Regions from separate parts of the Streptomyces sp. NBC_00223 genome, predicted to be linked through region 3. Evidence: riboswitches for the same ligand, from Rfam matches in the RefSeq annotation. Region 3 holds a riboswitch; each other region holds the start of a gene.
What was found. Region 3 has a riboswitch for S-adenosylmethionine ahead of thrC (threonine synthase). Riboswitches for the same ligand answer to the same signal wherever they lie in the genome.
Positions count from the first base shown of each region.

Region 1 (4,882 bases), 1.5 Mb from region 3:
ACTTCGTGGCGCGCTTCTACTCGGTGCACATCCTGCTGCTGCCGGGTCTGATGGCCGGTCTGCTGGTCGCGCACCTGATCCTGGTCTTCGTCCACAAGCACACCCAGTTCCCGGGCGCGGGCAAGACCGAGAAGAACGTCGTCGGCACCCCGCTGCTGCCGATCTACACGGCCAAGGCGGGCGGCTTCTTCTTCCTGGTCTTCGGTGTCATCGCGGCGGTCGCGGCGGTCGCCACGATCAACCCGATCTGGTCCATCGGCCCCTACCGGCCGGACCAGGTCTCCACGGGAGCCCAGCCCGACTGGTACATGGGCTTCTCCGAGGGCCTGATCCGGATCATGCCCGGCTGGGAGATCAGGGGCTGGGGTCACACCCTGGTCCTCGGCGTCTTCATTCCGCTGATGATCTTCCCGCTGGTGATGATGGCCATCGCGGTCTACCCGTTCATCGAGTCCTGGGTGACCGGCGACAAGCGGGAGCACCACCTGCTGGACCGGCCGCGCAACCGTCCGGTGCGCACCGGCTTCGGTGTGGCCTGGCTGACGCTGTACTTCGTGCTGCTGATCGGTGGCGGCAACGACATCTTCGCCACGCACTTCCACTTGTCGATCAACGCGATCACCTGGTTCGTACGCGTCAGCTTCTTCGTGGCGCCGGTGCTGGCCTTCATCGTGACCAAGCGGATCTGCCTGGGGTTGCAGCGGCGGGACCGGGACACGGTGCTGCACGGCCGGGAGTCCGGCATCATCAAGCGGCTGCCGCACGGTGAGTTCATCGAGGTGCACGAGCCGCTCTCGCAGCAGCAGCTGCACGTGCTCACCGCGCACGCCCAGCCCAGGCCGATCCACCTCGGGCCCGAGGTCGACGAGAACGGTGTCGAGCGCAAGGCCGGCCGGATCGCCAAGGCGCAGGCGAAGCTCTCGCAGGGCTTCTACGGCGAGCACAGCCAGATTCCGAAGCCGACGGTGGAGGAGTACGAGGAGATCACGAGCGGACACGGTCACTAGGCCGCTCGCGCTGAGCGTCGCCACGACGCGGCTCCGCCGTAGGGCGTTCGGTTGTCGCCCGACCCTCCGCCGGTGACCGGTCACCCGCGCAGTTCCTCGCCCGGGGGTGCCCCCAGCGCCCCTGGGGTGGCGGGGTTCGTGAGCACAGTCGCGGTCCGTCGTGGTCGCCCGCGCAGTTCCCCGCGCCCCTTCAGAGGCGCGGGGAACTGCGCGTTTGGGTCAAGGTCGGAGCCGGTAGGCTGCACCCGCTGAGATCGTGGACCTTTTCAGGAGCGTGACCATGAGCGTTGTGAACCCCGCCGGAGGCACCCGCACGGCTTCGCGCTCCTGGCCCGACGTCCTCAGCGCCCTGATCGCGGGCCAGGACCTGAGCGGGGACGACACCGCCTGGGCGATGGACTCGATCATGAGCGGCCAGGCCACCGACGTGCAGATCGCCGGGTTCGCCATCGCGCTGCGGGTCAAGGGCGAGACCGTCGCGGAGGTCTCCGGCATGGTCCGGGCGATGTACGAGCACGCCACCACCATCCAGGTCCCCGGCCGTACCGTGGACATCGTCGGCACCGGCGGCGACCGGGCCAAGACGGTCAACATCTCCACGATGTCCTCGATAGTGGTGGCCGGCACCGGCGCGAAGGTCGTCAAGCACGGCAACCGGGCCGCCTCCTCCGCCAGCGGCGCCTCCGACGTCCTGGAGAAGCTCGGCGTCAACCTCGAACTGTCCCCGCAGCGGGTCGCCGAGGTCGCCGAGGAGGCCGGGATCACCTTCTGCTTCGCCGTGCGGTTCCACCCGTCGCTGCGCCATGTGGCCACCGCCCGCGCCGAGTTGGGGGTGGCCACCACCTTCAACTTCCTCGGGCCGCTGGCCAACCCGGCCCGCGTGCGCAGCCAGGCCACCGGTGTCGCCGACCCCCGGATGGCACCGATCCTCGCCGGGGTGCTGGCCGAACGCGGCTCCTCCGCCCTGGTGTTCCGCGGCGACGACGGCCTGGACGAGCTGACCACCACCGCCACCTCCCAGGTGTGGGAGGTGCGGGACGGCAAGGTGACACAGTCCGCCTTCGACCCCCGGGACGTCGGCCTCGACCTGGTCCCGGTCGAGGCGCTGCGCGGCGCCGACGCGTCCTACAACGCCGATGTCGCCCGGCGGCTGCTGGCCGGCGAGCGCGGGGCCGTACGGGACGCGGTGCTGCTCAATTCGGCGGCCGCGCTGACCGCGCTCGCGCCCGAGGCCGGCTCCGGGACGCTGGAGGAGCGGATCGCCGAGGGCCTGGTAACGGCCGCCGAGTCCATCGACTCCGGGGCCGCGGCCGCGGTGCTGGAGCGCTGGGTCGCGGCGAGCAACGCGTAGGCCGTACCGCCGAGTTGGCGGATCGGAACAGGGCGCCGTCCATTTCGCGGACGGCGCCTTGCGCGTACGGCCGACTGTGGCACAATCCTTTCCAGGTCACGAGTGACAGCGTCAAGGCCCCGGCTCGCTGTCCGGCAACCCTCCGTCCGAGGCGGGGTGCCCCGGGTGATGACCAGGCGGTGAGCAGCAAGGCTCACGGCAAGCCGGACTTGGGGAGTTCTTTCATGAGCAAGCGAATGCGATAGGGCCTGTCGGCCCCGGTACTGCTTTTTCGCCGTTTCCGTCGTTTCTGCAATTCCGCCCGATGCTGTTTCCGCGCCGCCCGCGCACGCTTCGCGCTGTGCCGGGCGGGTGGTGATTTCGCCTGCCTTCCTCCGGGAGTTCGCCATGACTGTGTCCATCGCTGCCACCGACCGTGAGATTTGTACCCCGCTGGGCGTTCTGGGACACGACGTCCTGGTCCCGCTCGTGACCGGCGGCGAGGTGACGTACGCGGCCCTCGACTACGCCGCCAGCGCCCCCGCCCTCCAGCGGGTGTGGGACGACGTGGCCGCGTACGCGCCCTACTACGGCAGCGTGCACCGCGGTGCCGGATACCTCTCGCAGCTGTCGACCGACCTGTTCGAGCAGAGCAGGGCCACGGTCGCGGAGTTCCTCGGGTGCCGCGAGGAGGACCAGGTCATCTTCACCCGGTCCACCACGGACTCCCTCAACCTGCTGGCCGCCGCCATCCCGGCCGGCACCCACGTCTTCGTCTTCGAGACCGAGCACCACGCGGCGCTGCTGCCCTGGCAGCGGGCGGAGGGCGCCCAGGTGACCTACCTGGACGCCCCGCGCACCCCCGAGCAGGCCGTCGCCGCCCTGGACGTGGCGCTGCACGGCGCCCCCAAGGGCCCCAAGCTGGTCTGCGTCACCGGCGCCTCCAATGTGACCGGCGAGCTGTGGCCGGTCCGCGAACTGGCCGCCGCCGCGCACCGGCACGGCGCCCGGATCGTCCTCGACGCCGCCCAGCTCGCCCCGCACCACCCGGTGGACATCGCGGCGCTCGACGTGGACTGGGTGGCCTTCTCCGGCCACAAGCTCTACGCGCCCTTCGGCTCCGGAGTGCTGGCCGGACGCGCGGACTGGCTGCGTGACGCCGATCCGTATCTCGCGGGCGGCGGCGCCACCCGCAAGGTGCAGCGCAGCGGTGACGGGGTGGACGTCGAGTGGCACACGGGCGTCGCGCGGCACGAGGCCGGATCGCCGAACGTCATCGGCGCGTACGCCATCGCGTCCGCCTGCAAGGCGCTGACCGAGGCCGGTTTCGAGCAGCTGGTCGCCCGTGAGCAGTCGCTGCTGGCCCTGCTGCGGGCCGGGCTCGCCGAGATCCCCGAGGTGCGGGTGCTCTCCCTGTTCGGGGACGAGTCCGCGCGCGTCGGTGTGCTCTCCTTCGTCGTCCAGGGCTGGAACAGCTCGCACTTCGCCGCGGCGCTCTCGGCGGAGTACGGGATCGGCGTGCGCGACGGTCTGTTCTGCGCGCACCCGCTGGTGCGGACGCTGCTGGACAGCGAGCCCGACGAGCCGGGGGAGTGCGGGGCGCCCGACGCGGCGCCGGGCGAGCGCTCGCTCAACGCGATCCGGGTCAGCTTCGGGGCGGGGACGCCCGAGGAGCACGTCACGCGCTTCGTCGCGGCGGTTCGTACGCTCGTCCGTGACGGCGCCGCTTGGCGCTACCGCACCGAGGGCGGCCGCTGCGTCCCGGCCCGCGACTGACACGTAAGACTGCCCTCGAACGCCAGGCAACCCCAGCCCGCCCGGCGTTTGAGGGCAGAATTCAGCCCGGCCGGCGTTTGAGGCCAAGCCTGCCCGGCGATTGAGGGCTACGCGTCCAGGCCGATCGCGAACGCTGCCTCAAGGTCGTGCTGCGAGTACGTGCGGAACGCGACGTGCGTATCGGTCACCTGCACTCCGGGAATCTTGCTGATCCGCCCCGGAATGATGTCCGCCAGATCGTCGTGCCGCGCCACCCGCACGAGCGCGACCAGATCGTAGTTCCCCGTCACCGAGTACACCTCACTGACGTTGTCCAGCGCCGCGATCGACTCCGCGATCTCGGGAATCCGGTCGACGGACGTCTTGATGAGCACGATCGCGGTGATCACGGCTGGATGTCTCCCTGAGTCGGCCTGATGACGAGGCTCACCTTACGCCGTGGCCGGTAGCAGACCCAGGCGCACAGGAACCCGAAGGCGAAGCCGACGACGTGCGCCAGATAGGCCACCCCGGGGCCGCCCTTCGCGGTCTGCGCGGCCAGCCACTGGAGCACGAACCAGAACCCCAGCACCATCCACGCGGGAAACCGCAGCGGGATGAAGAACAGGAACGGGAAGAGGCTGGTCACCCGGGCCTTGGGGAAGAGATACAGATACGCGCCGAGCGCCCCCGAGATCGCCCCGGACGCCCCCACCAGACTCTGTGTGTCGTCGGTGTTCGCGAAGGCGAAGCCGTAGGTGGCCAGACACCCCGCGGCCAGGTAGAACAG
Region 1 is NZ_CP108109.1:1,696,050-1,700,931, reverse strand. Features, by position in the region: gene qcrB (cytochrome bc1 complex cytochrome b subunit) at 1-1,007, shown strand, start outside; gene trpD (anthranilate phosphoribosyltransferase) at 1,288-2,358, shown strand; SAM riboswitch class IV at 2,453-2,569, shown strand; gene OHA30_RS07165 (aminotransferase class V-fold PLP-dependent enzyme) at 2,746-4,113, shown strand; gene OHA30_RS07160 (Lrp/AsnC family transcriptional regulator) at 4,221-4,502, opposite strand; gene OHA30_RS07155 (rhomboid family intramembrane serine protease) at 4,499-4,882, opposite strand, start outside.
Region 1: another riboswitch for S-adenosylmethionine. It lies ahead of OHA30_RS07165 (aminotransferase class V-fold PLP-dependent enzyme); the one in region 3 lies ahead of thrC (threonine synthase).

Region 2 (4,882 bases), 3.8 Mb from region 3:
CAACGAGGGGATGCTGCCCGGCGGATCGATCGGGGTCGATGTCTTCTACACGATCAGCGGCTTCGTCATCACCCGGCTGCTGATCGCCGAGTACGCCCGCACCGGGGACATCGGGCTGCGGCAGTTCTACCGCAGGCGCTGGCTGCGGCTGGTGCCCGCGCTCCTGGTGGTCTGCGCGCTGACCGCCGCGCTGACGCTCTCGCCGTTGCAGAGCTTCACCAACGGCTGGACGGCCGCGCTGCTGGCCGCCGCCTCCCTGGTCAACATCGTCAGGGCCGCCCAGTCCGGCGCGTACTCCGGGGTCACCGCGCCCCTGGGCCACACCTGGTCGCTCGGCGTCGAGGAGCAGTTCTATCTGCTGTGGCCACCGCTGCTGCTGGCCCTGCTGCGCCGGCTGTCCGCCCGTACGGTGCTGGTCGCCGTGAGCGTGCTCGCGCTGCTGCCGGTGCTGTGGCGCTTCCACCTGTGGGACCCCACCCAGGCCCACCGCATCTACAACGGCCCCGACACGCGGGCCGACCAACTGCTCGCCGGGGCCGTACTGGCGATCCTGCTCGCCCGGCTCGGGACCGACAACCCCTGGCGGCGGACGCTGGGCATCTGGGCGGCCCGGCTGTGGCCGCCCGCGCTGGCGCTGCTCTGCCTGATCGCCTGGCGGGTGCCGGTCACCGGGGCCGGCGCCTGGACGAAGCCCGTCTACACCGTCGGCTTCCTGGTGATCGCGCTGCTGACGGTGGTCCTGCTCGCCTCGCTCGAACTGCGGCCCCGCGCGCCGCTGGCCCGGCTGCTGTCGCTGCTGCCGCTGGCGTGGGTCGGCCGCAACCTCAGCTACGGGCTGTATCTCTGGCACTATCCGCTGATGCACGCGCTGAGCGACCTCGGCGTCGACCGGATGCTGCTGCCCGCCACGCTCGGCACGTCCTTCGCGGCGGCCCTGGCCTCGTACTACCTCGTCGAGGAGCCCTGCCGGCGGTTCAGGTACCGCCGCGGCGGGAAAATCTCCTCGGCGGCCACGCCGGCGCCGGCGGCAATCGAGGCGGTTTCGGGACGCGCGCGGTAGGGGTCGCGCCGGCGGACGCGGCGGCACCGCGAGCGGCCTGGCGTGTCGCCCCCGACCGGTGGTCGATCAGGTGAACGTTCCTCGCATAAGGGCACTTTTACGGCGTGTTCGCCTCTCTTTGTCGACAAGACGACCGGTGTGTCGGGCAGTTGAGGCCCACGCGCGTGACGGCTCACGAACTCCGGTGCTGCCGAAGGCTCTTGACCGGCGGGGAACGCCTGATCTAACTTGCTCCCACGCCACGAGTTCCGGTGCTCAAGCCCTGGCTTGCCGGACAGCAACCCTCCGACGCGGTGAGGTGCTCCAGGTGAAGGCTCGGCGGGACGCCGCGTCCCGCAAGCGCGAACACCGGCCCAGCGCCGGACCGACCAGGGGGAGGACGGCGTGACCGGGCCCATCGGGTTGCCGTACGCCGCAGTGCGCCCCACGCCCCCGGCCGCGGCGCTCTTCAGCCGCCGCCACATCGATCTGCTGCTCGTGTGCAGCTCGCTCTGTCGGAGTTGACCTCGGCCGGCCGCCCCCGCGGCCGCCTTTCCGGCCGTCCCCGACGACGGCCGGGACGCCGCTGACCCCGCCCCCTTCCGGCGCCACACCCGCTGCCCCGCCGGGCAGCGCGGCGGCGTCCGTGTCGGCGGGCGCGTGATCCGACTCCCTTGCGACGCCCGGCGCGCCACGCGCCGCGGGCCCGCCTCCACACGCAGACGCGAGAGCAGAGACCCACCATGACACTCCGTTCCTCCCGGCGTTCCCTTCCCGGCCGCTCCTCCCGCCGCCCGCTCGTCCGCGACGGCCTGGCCGCCGTGTCGCTCGGCACGGCCGCACTGCTCACCCTGGCCGCGTGCACCAGCACCAGATCTGACGACGGCGCCCAGGACTCCGGGCAACAGGGCGCCAAGGCGGTCACCATAGGCACCACCGACCAGGTCTCCAGCCTCGACCCGGCCGGTTCCTGGGACGCCGGCTCCGGCACCATCGAGAGCGAGGTCTACGCGACCCTGCTCAGCACCCCCAACGGTTCCTCCGATGTCTCGCCCGACCTGGCCGCGTCGATCAAGCTGAGCAGCCCGACGCAGTACACGGTGACCCTCAAGCCCGGTCTGAAGTTCGCCAACGGGCACGAACTGACCTCCTCCGACGTCAAGTTCAGCTTCGACCGGCAGCTCGGGATCGCCGACAAGAACGGCCCCTCGTCCCTGCTGCACAACCTCGCCAAGGTCGAGGCCCCCGACCCGGCCACCGCGGTGTTCACCCTCAAGTCGGCCAACGACTCGCTCTTCCCGCAGGTGCTCTCCACCAGCGCCGGGCTCATCGTCGACGAAGAGGTCTTCCCCGCCGACAAGATCCTCGACGACACCGCGATCATCGCCGCCAAGCCCTGGGACGGCCCCTACCGGATCGACAGCTACGACCGGAACTCGCTGGTGTCCTTCAGCGCCAACAGCGCCTACCAGGGCCTGCTCGGCACCCCGAAGGCCCCGAAGGTGCGGCTGAAGTACTACACCGACGCCAGCAACCTCAAGCTCGACGTCCAGCAGGGCAGCATCGACGTCGTCTACCGCACACTGACCATCGCCGACCTCCAGGACCTGTCCACCAAGAAGGGCATCACGGTCCACACCGGCTCCGGCAACGGCATCCGCTACATCGTCTTCAACTTCAAGACCCAGCCCTACGGTTCGGCCACCAAGCAGGCCGACCCGGCCAAGGCGCTCGCGGTCCGGCAGGCCGTCGCCGACTCCGTCGACCGGGCCCAACTCGCCCAGCAGGTCTACAAGAGCACCTACCAGGCGCTCTACTCCTCCGTGCCCGAGGGCATCACCGGCGCCACCGACTCCTTCAAGCCCCTCTACGGCGACAAGAACGGCGGCCCCGACAAGGCCGCGGCCGCCAAGAAGCTCAAGGACGCCGGCGTCACCACCCCGGTCACGCTCAACCTCCAGTACAACACCGACCACTACGGCTCGTCGTCCTCCGACGAGTACGCGCTGATCAAGACCCAGCTCGAAACCACCGGCCTGTTCAAGGTCAACCTCCAGTCCACCGAGTGGGCGCAGTACGGCAAGGACCGGGTCGCCGACCAGTACCCGCTCTACCAGCTGGGCTGGTACGCCGACTACCTCGACGCCGACGACTACCTCGCCTCCTTCTACGCCGCCAACAGCTGGGTCTCCAACGGCTACCAGGACACCGAGGTCCAAAAGCTCGTCAAGCAGGAGGAGACCGAGACCGACCCGGCCAGGCGCACCGCGATCATCCAGCAGATCCAGGACAAGGTCGCCCGGACCATCCCGCTGCTGCCGCTGCTCCAGGGCTCCACCGCGATCGTGACCCGCGCCGGCATCAGCGGCGTACCGGACCAGCTGACCAGCGCGTACTCGTTCCGCTGGGCGGAGCTCACCAAGAAGTGACCGTCCACCAGACGGAGTCCGCGCGGACGCCCGGCCCGGTGCCGGGCGTCCCCGCGGCCACCACACGCGGGAGCAGGTGCACAACGTGACAGCACTGGTCGACATCGACCCGCCCGAGGACACCGCGCAGCCGCCGGCCGCCGCGGGCCGGGCCGGGCGGCTGCTGGGCAGCGGACTCGTCCGCTACCTCGCCATACGCTTCGTGCTGATCTTCCCCACCGTGTTCGTCCTGGTCAGCATCGTCTTCTTTCTGATGCGGGCCACCGGGGACCCGATCAGCACCGCGTTCGGCGACCGGCTCACCCCGGACCAGCTGCACGCCAAACTCCACCAGGCCGGATACGACCGCCCGCTGCTCACCCAGTACCTGGAATACCTCCGCTCGGTCGCCACCGGGAACTTCGGCCGTACCGCCACCGACAACCAGGCCGTCTCCCAGGTGCTGCGCACCTACGGCGCCGCGACCCTCGAACTGGCCGGGTACGCGCTGCTGGTGGCCTTCGCACTCGGCCTGCCGCTGGGCATGGTCGCCGCCCGCTACCGGGACCGGGCGCCCGACGCCGTACTGCGGCTGCTGGCGATCCTCGGCTACGCCATGCCGGTGTTCTTCGTCGGACTGCTGCTCAAACTCGTCTTCGCGATCTGGCTCGGCTGGCTGCCCGTCTCCGGCCGGGCCGGGACCGAGGTGCAGCTCGAACTCCAGAACCAGATCAGCACCACCGGCATCTACCTGGTCGACGCCCTGCGCAGCGGTGACGGCTCGGCGGTCGCCGACGTGCTGCGGCACGCCGTGCTGCCCGGCCTGGCCCTCGGGCTGCTGGTCGCCGGGGTGCTGCTGCGCCTGGTCCGCGCCAACCTCACCGGCACGCTCTCCGCGGACTACGTCGACGCCGCCCGCTCCCGGGGAGTACGGCCCTTCCGGCTGATCAGCCGGCACGCGCTCAAACCGGCGCTGATCCCGATCGTCACCGTGCTCGGCCTCCAGATCGCCGGGCTGCTCGGCGGGGCGGTGCTCACCGAGACCACCTTCGAGTGGAAGGGACTCGGCTGGGAGCTGGCCCACTATCTGACCGTACGGGACTTCGCCGCCGTGCAGGGCATCGTCGCCCTCTTCGCGGTCGTCGTCGCGGTCACCAACTTCCTGGTCGACGTCGTCGCCGCGCTGCTCGACCCCCGGGTGAGGTACTGATGGCCGCCACGCTCCCGACCCGCGGCCCACGCCGTGACACCCGCCGCCACCCGTTCCGGATCGCGCTGCCCGGGCGGCTGCGCGGCAGCGTCGGACTCCAGCGGGGCATGCTGCTCACCGGCGCCGCGCTGACCGCGCTCTTTCTGCTCGCCGCGCTGTTCGCCCCCCTGCTCGCGCCTTACGGATACGCCCAGTTGCAGTCAGGCGGTGTGCTCTTCGGCTCGC
Region 2 is NZ_CP108109.1:6,974,805-6,979,686, forward strand. Features, by position in the region: gene OHA30_RS29805 (acyltransferase family protein) at 1-1,060, shown strand, start outside; SAM riboswitch class IV at 1,298-1,408, shown strand; gene OHA30_RS29810 (ABC transporter substrate-binding protein) at 1,783-3,468, shown strand; gene OHA30_RS29815 (ABC transporter permease) at 3,554-4,657, shown strand; gene OHA30_RS29820 (ABC transporter permease) at 4,657-4,882, shown strand, end outside.
Region 2: another riboswitch for S-adenosylmethionine. It lies ahead of OHA30_RS29810 (ABC transporter substrate-binding protein); the one in region 3 lies ahead of thrC (threonine synthase).

Region 3 (4,882 bases):
GAGTGACCTTGACGGCGTCGGCGAGCTGGTTCATCCCGCGCTCGAGTCCGCGCCGCGCCTCCTCGTCGAACGCGATGATCTTAGCCATTGTGAAGTGTCCTCCGCGGACTGGGGGTTCCCCCACCGAGGCAGGGGGCGGTGGATCGGACCGTGTGGCGCCCGCGACGGACGGCCAGTCGTACGCCGGTTCCTTCCCGGCGCCCGAACGGGCCTCACCGACCCGGTCCTGTAGCACTCTCACTCGGAGAGTGCTAACGCCAATGATTAGCACTCACCCCCATCGAGTGCAAGCGCCCCCGGTCGGTTTCCCGCCCCCCGGACGGCCCGCGAACGGCCTCCGGGCGCCCGCCGAACGGTCTCCGGGCGACCCCTCGACGACCCCCGAACGGCCCCGAGGGGCGCCCCCGGAAGACCCCCGGAACGCACCCCCGCGCGCACGCACAGCACGCACAAAGGGCCCGCACCCGGTGAGGTGCGGACCCTTCATGCGTGAGTACGTCGCGTCGATGGCCGAACGCGCCGGGATGTCAGCCTGCCAGTCGGACCATGTCCGCCTGCGGCCCCTTCTGACCCTGCGAGATCTCGAACTCGACTCGCTGGCCTTCTTCGAGGGTGCGGTAGCCGTCCATCTGGATCGCGCTGTAGTGGACGAAAACATCCGCACCACCGTCGACCGCGATGAAGCCGTAGCCCTTCTCCGCGTTGAACCACTTGACGGTGCCCTGAGCCATTCCTAACTCCCCTATTACTGGCCCTATCGCGGCCCCGCACTCCGCGGGGCCGGGTCAGACCTCACCTCACGAAGTACCCCTTACCATCGGCAGGTTGGGGACCCTGTGAGGCGTGCGCCGGAACGCGTCGACCGCGGCTGAATGTATCTGCACGGATGCCCACTGCAACAGGTCAATCGGACGAGAATTCTGGGCCCGATCCATCGGAAATACCCCAGGAAAAAACGATAATGCGGGGCATCTCGGGCCAGACAAAAGGGGACCAAGGGAATATTACGACCATGAATTTGGCGATAAATCGCCGCACCAACCTCAGCGGCGTCTCACTTGCCCCTGGCAACTGTACAACTTTTCAACTACCCCGGGAGACACGGGTGCCCCGCCCACCCAAAGGGGTGAACGGGGCACAAACCGGAAGAACCGGAGCGGACCGTGTCAGCCGCCGGCAACCGCCGGAATGATCGACACGCTGGCGCCTTCCGGCACCGCCGTGGCAAGGCCCTCGGAAAAGCGGACGTCGTCGTCGTTGACGTACACATTCACGAAACGCCGGAGCTTTCCGGCGTCGTCGAGAACACGGGCCGAAATACCCGCGTGATTCTTCTCCAGCGACTCGATGACCTCGGCGAGCGTCGAGCCCTCGGCCGGCACTTCGGCCTGGCCGCCGGTGTAAGTACGGAGAATGGTGGGGATACGTACAGAAGCACTCATGCGAGGCCAGCCTCTCGGAACGCGTCAAGGGTCGGGCGAATGGTCGCGGTCGGTCCGGTGGTCGGCGCCACCGCGTCCAAAGTCTTCAGGCCGTCGCCCGTGTTGAGCACGACGGTCTCGGCGGCCGGGTCGAGCTGTCCGCTGTCGATGAGCTTCTTCAGCACGCCTACGGTCACCCCGCCGGCGGTCTCACCGAAGATGCCCTCCGTGCGGGCCAGCAGCTTGATCGCGTCCACGATCTGCTCGTCGTTGACGTCCTCGACCGCGCCGCCGGTCCGCCGGGTGATGTCCAGGACGTAGGGCCCGTCCGCCGGGTTGCCTATCGCCAGCGACTTCGCGATGGTGTCCGGCTTGACCGGGCGTACGACATCCTGGCCGGCCTTGAACGCCGTCGAGACCGGGGAGCAGCCCTCGGCCTGGGCGCCGTAGATCCGGTAGGGCTTCTCCTCGACCAGGCCGAGCTTGATCAGCTCCTGGAGACCCTTGTCGATCTTGGTGAGCTGGGAGCCGGAGGCGACCGGGATGACCAGGTTGTCCGGCAGCCGCCAGCCGAGCTGCTCGCAGATCTCGTACGCCAGGGTCTTGGAGCCCTCGCCGTAGTAGGGCCGCAGATTGACGTTGACGAAGCCCCAGCCCTCGCCGATCGGGTCGCCGATCAGCTCGGAGCAGAAGCGGTTCACATCGTCGTACGAGCCCTCGATGCCGACCAGGTCGCCGCCGTAGACCGCGGCCATGACGACCTTGCCGGTCTCCAGGTCGTGCGGGATGAACACGCAACTGCGCAGGCCCGCCCGGGCGGCCGCGGCGCCGACCGCGCCGGCCAGGTTGCCGGTGGAGGAGCAGGACAGCGTGGTGAGGCCGAAGGTACGGGCGGCCTCAAGGGCGATGGCGACGACCCGGTCCTTGAAGGAGTGCGTCGGGTTGCCGGAGTCGTCCTTGACGTACAGGCCGCCGGTGACGCCCAGTTCGCGGGCCAGGTGGTCGGCCTTGACGAGCTTGGTCCAGCCCGGGTTGATGTTCGGCTTGTCGGCGACGTCCGCGGGGACCGGCAGCAGCGGCGCGTAACGCCAGATGTTGGCCGGGCCCGCCTCGATCTGCTTGCGCAGCGCCTCGGGGTCGCCGAGCGGGAGGTCGTAGGCCACTTCGAGCGGCCCGAAACACTCCTGGCAGGCGAAGATCGGGCTGAGCGGGAAGCGGGTGCCGCACTCGCGGCAGGAGAGCGCCGCGGCGGGGCCGAAGGGGGTGTCCGCGGGCGCGGAGTCGGTCGCGGTGTCCGGAGTCGTGTTCTCGACGGTCTGCGCAGCCATGGTGGCGAGGCCCTTTCTCCTCATCTTCCTCGCGACGCACTTCGCCACGAGACGGAATTGGCACCTTCCCCACCGTGATGACCTCGCGGTCGGCGGGAGGGTTGCCGGGGCTTCAACGGGCCGTTCCCTCTGCCCCTCTGGATGAGCGGTATGGCACCGGACGCTTCGGTCCAGGCGTTTGTCATACGTAACGACCCCCGGCATGCGGCGGGCGTACGCGTTGTTCAAGACTGTAACCGACAGGGGTGACCCTTGAGATAGTCGTCCGTACCGCGAGATGGATCACAGCCCCGATCAGCAGGGAGAATCGTACGTGCTCGATGAGGTGGAGCGCTGGCTGGAAACCCGGTCGTGGCCGGGCACCGACCGTCCGCTCGACCTGCTGCTCGCGGCCAAGCGCGCGGCGGGTCCGCAGGGCACGGTCAGCGTGGTGCTGCCCGCGCTGGACGAGGAGGCGACGGTCGGCGAGATCGTCGCCGCGATCCGCCGCGATCTGATGTCGCCCGGGGTGCCGCTGGTCGACGAGCTGGTCGTGATCGACTCCGGGTCGCGGGACGCCACGGCCGAGGTCGCGGCGCGCGCGGGGGCCCGGGTGATCCGCCGGGACGACATCCTGCCGCGGCTGCCCGCGGCGCCGGGCAAGGGCGAGGTGCTGTGGCGTTCGCTGCTGGTGACCGGCGGGGAGATCGTCTGCTTCGTGGACGCGGACCTGCGGGAGTTCGACGCGTCGTTCGTGTCCGGGATCGTCGGGCCGCTGCTGACCGATCCCGGGGTGCAGCTGGTCAAGGCGATGTACGACCGGCCGCTGGAGACCGGCGGCGCGGTCGTGCCGGCCGGCGGCGGCCGGGTCACCGAGCTGGTCGCGCGGCCGCTGCTGAATCTGCACTGGCCGCGGCTGGCGGGTTTCGTCCAGCCGCTCGGCGGGGAGTACGCGGCGCGGCGCTCGCTGCTCGAACGGCTGCCGTTCCCTGTCGGGTACGGGGTGGAGCTGGCGATGCTGATCGACGCGTTGGGCCTGGTCGGCCTGGACGCGCTCGCCCAGGTGGACGTGGGCGTGCGGCATCACCGTCACCAGGACGGGCAGGCGCTGGGGCGGATGGCGGCGGCGATCTACCGGACGGCTCAGTCGCGGCTGAGCCGCGGGCCGCTGGTGCGGCCGCGGCTGACGCAGTTCGAGCGGGGGGAGGAGGGGTTCGTCCCCAGCACGCTTCCCGTTGACACGGTGGAGCGGGTGCCGATGGTGGAGATCCACGAATACGTCTCCCGCCGCGCGGCCTAACCCCGCCCCCCACCGGCCGGTGGATCGCGTACGACCGCAAGGGGCACCGCCCCTTCAGGGGCGCGAGGAACTGCGCGACCAGCCCACCACCGGCCCGGCGGCCAAAAAACCGACCGTACGGGGCAGCCCCCTCCAGGGGCGCGAGGAACTGCGCGAGCAACCGGCCACCGGCGGTGGCCGAAGAACCGACCGTACGGGGCAGGACCCCGTGGCCCGCTGCGGCGCCGTCGTGGCCGTTCGCGCAGTTCCCCGCGCCCCTGGGGTGGCTGAGGCCCATAGTCCAGCGGGCCACCGTCATGGCTGAGCGCGCAGTTCCTCGCGCCCCTGACGGGGCTCTCCTGCCTCGGCGGCGGAGAGACGCGCCCCAAAGGTGGCGCTGGGGGTACCCCCGGGCGGAGCCTGGGGTGGCTGGGCCCGGTGGCCCGGTGGTCCCCGGGGCCGGGGGACGTTTGAGAGGGGGCGCGCGGGGCTAGGGTTTCGGCATGGTCGGAACGCAGCCCGCTGCCCGGATTCTGGTCGCGTCCAACCGCGGCCCCGTCTCGTACGCCCTCACCGCCGAAGGCAACCTGCACAGCAAGCGCGGCGGCGGCGGCCTCGTCTCGGGCCTGAGCGCGATCGGCCCGGAGGCCGACGCCCTCTGGGTGTGCGCGGCCCTCTCCGACGGCGACCGCGAAGCGGTCCGCCGCGGCGTCGGCGAACCAGGCGCCCGCATGATCGCCATCGACCCGGACGACTTCGAAGCCGCCTACAACGGCGTCGCCAACTCCGTGCTGTGGTTCGTCCACCACATGCTCTACCAGACCCCCTTCGAACCGGCCTTCGGCGAGGAGTTCCACGCCCAGTGGGCGTCCTTC
Region 3 is NZ_CP108109.1:3,198,965-3,203,846, forward strand. Features, by position in the region: gene groL (chaperonin GroEL) at 1-88, opposite strand, end outside; gene OHA30_RS13350 (cold-shock protein) at 528-731, opposite strand; gene OHA30_RS13355 (MoaD/ThiS family protein) at 1,167-1,442, opposite strand; gene thrC (threonine synthase) at 1,439-2,749, opposite strand; SAM riboswitch class I at 2,767-2,897, opposite strand; gene OHA30_RS13365 (glucosyl-3-phosphoglycerate synthase) at 3,063-4,028, shown strand; gene OHA30_RS13370 (alpha,alpha-trehalose-phosphate synthase (UDP-forming)) at 4,511-4,882, shown strand, end outside.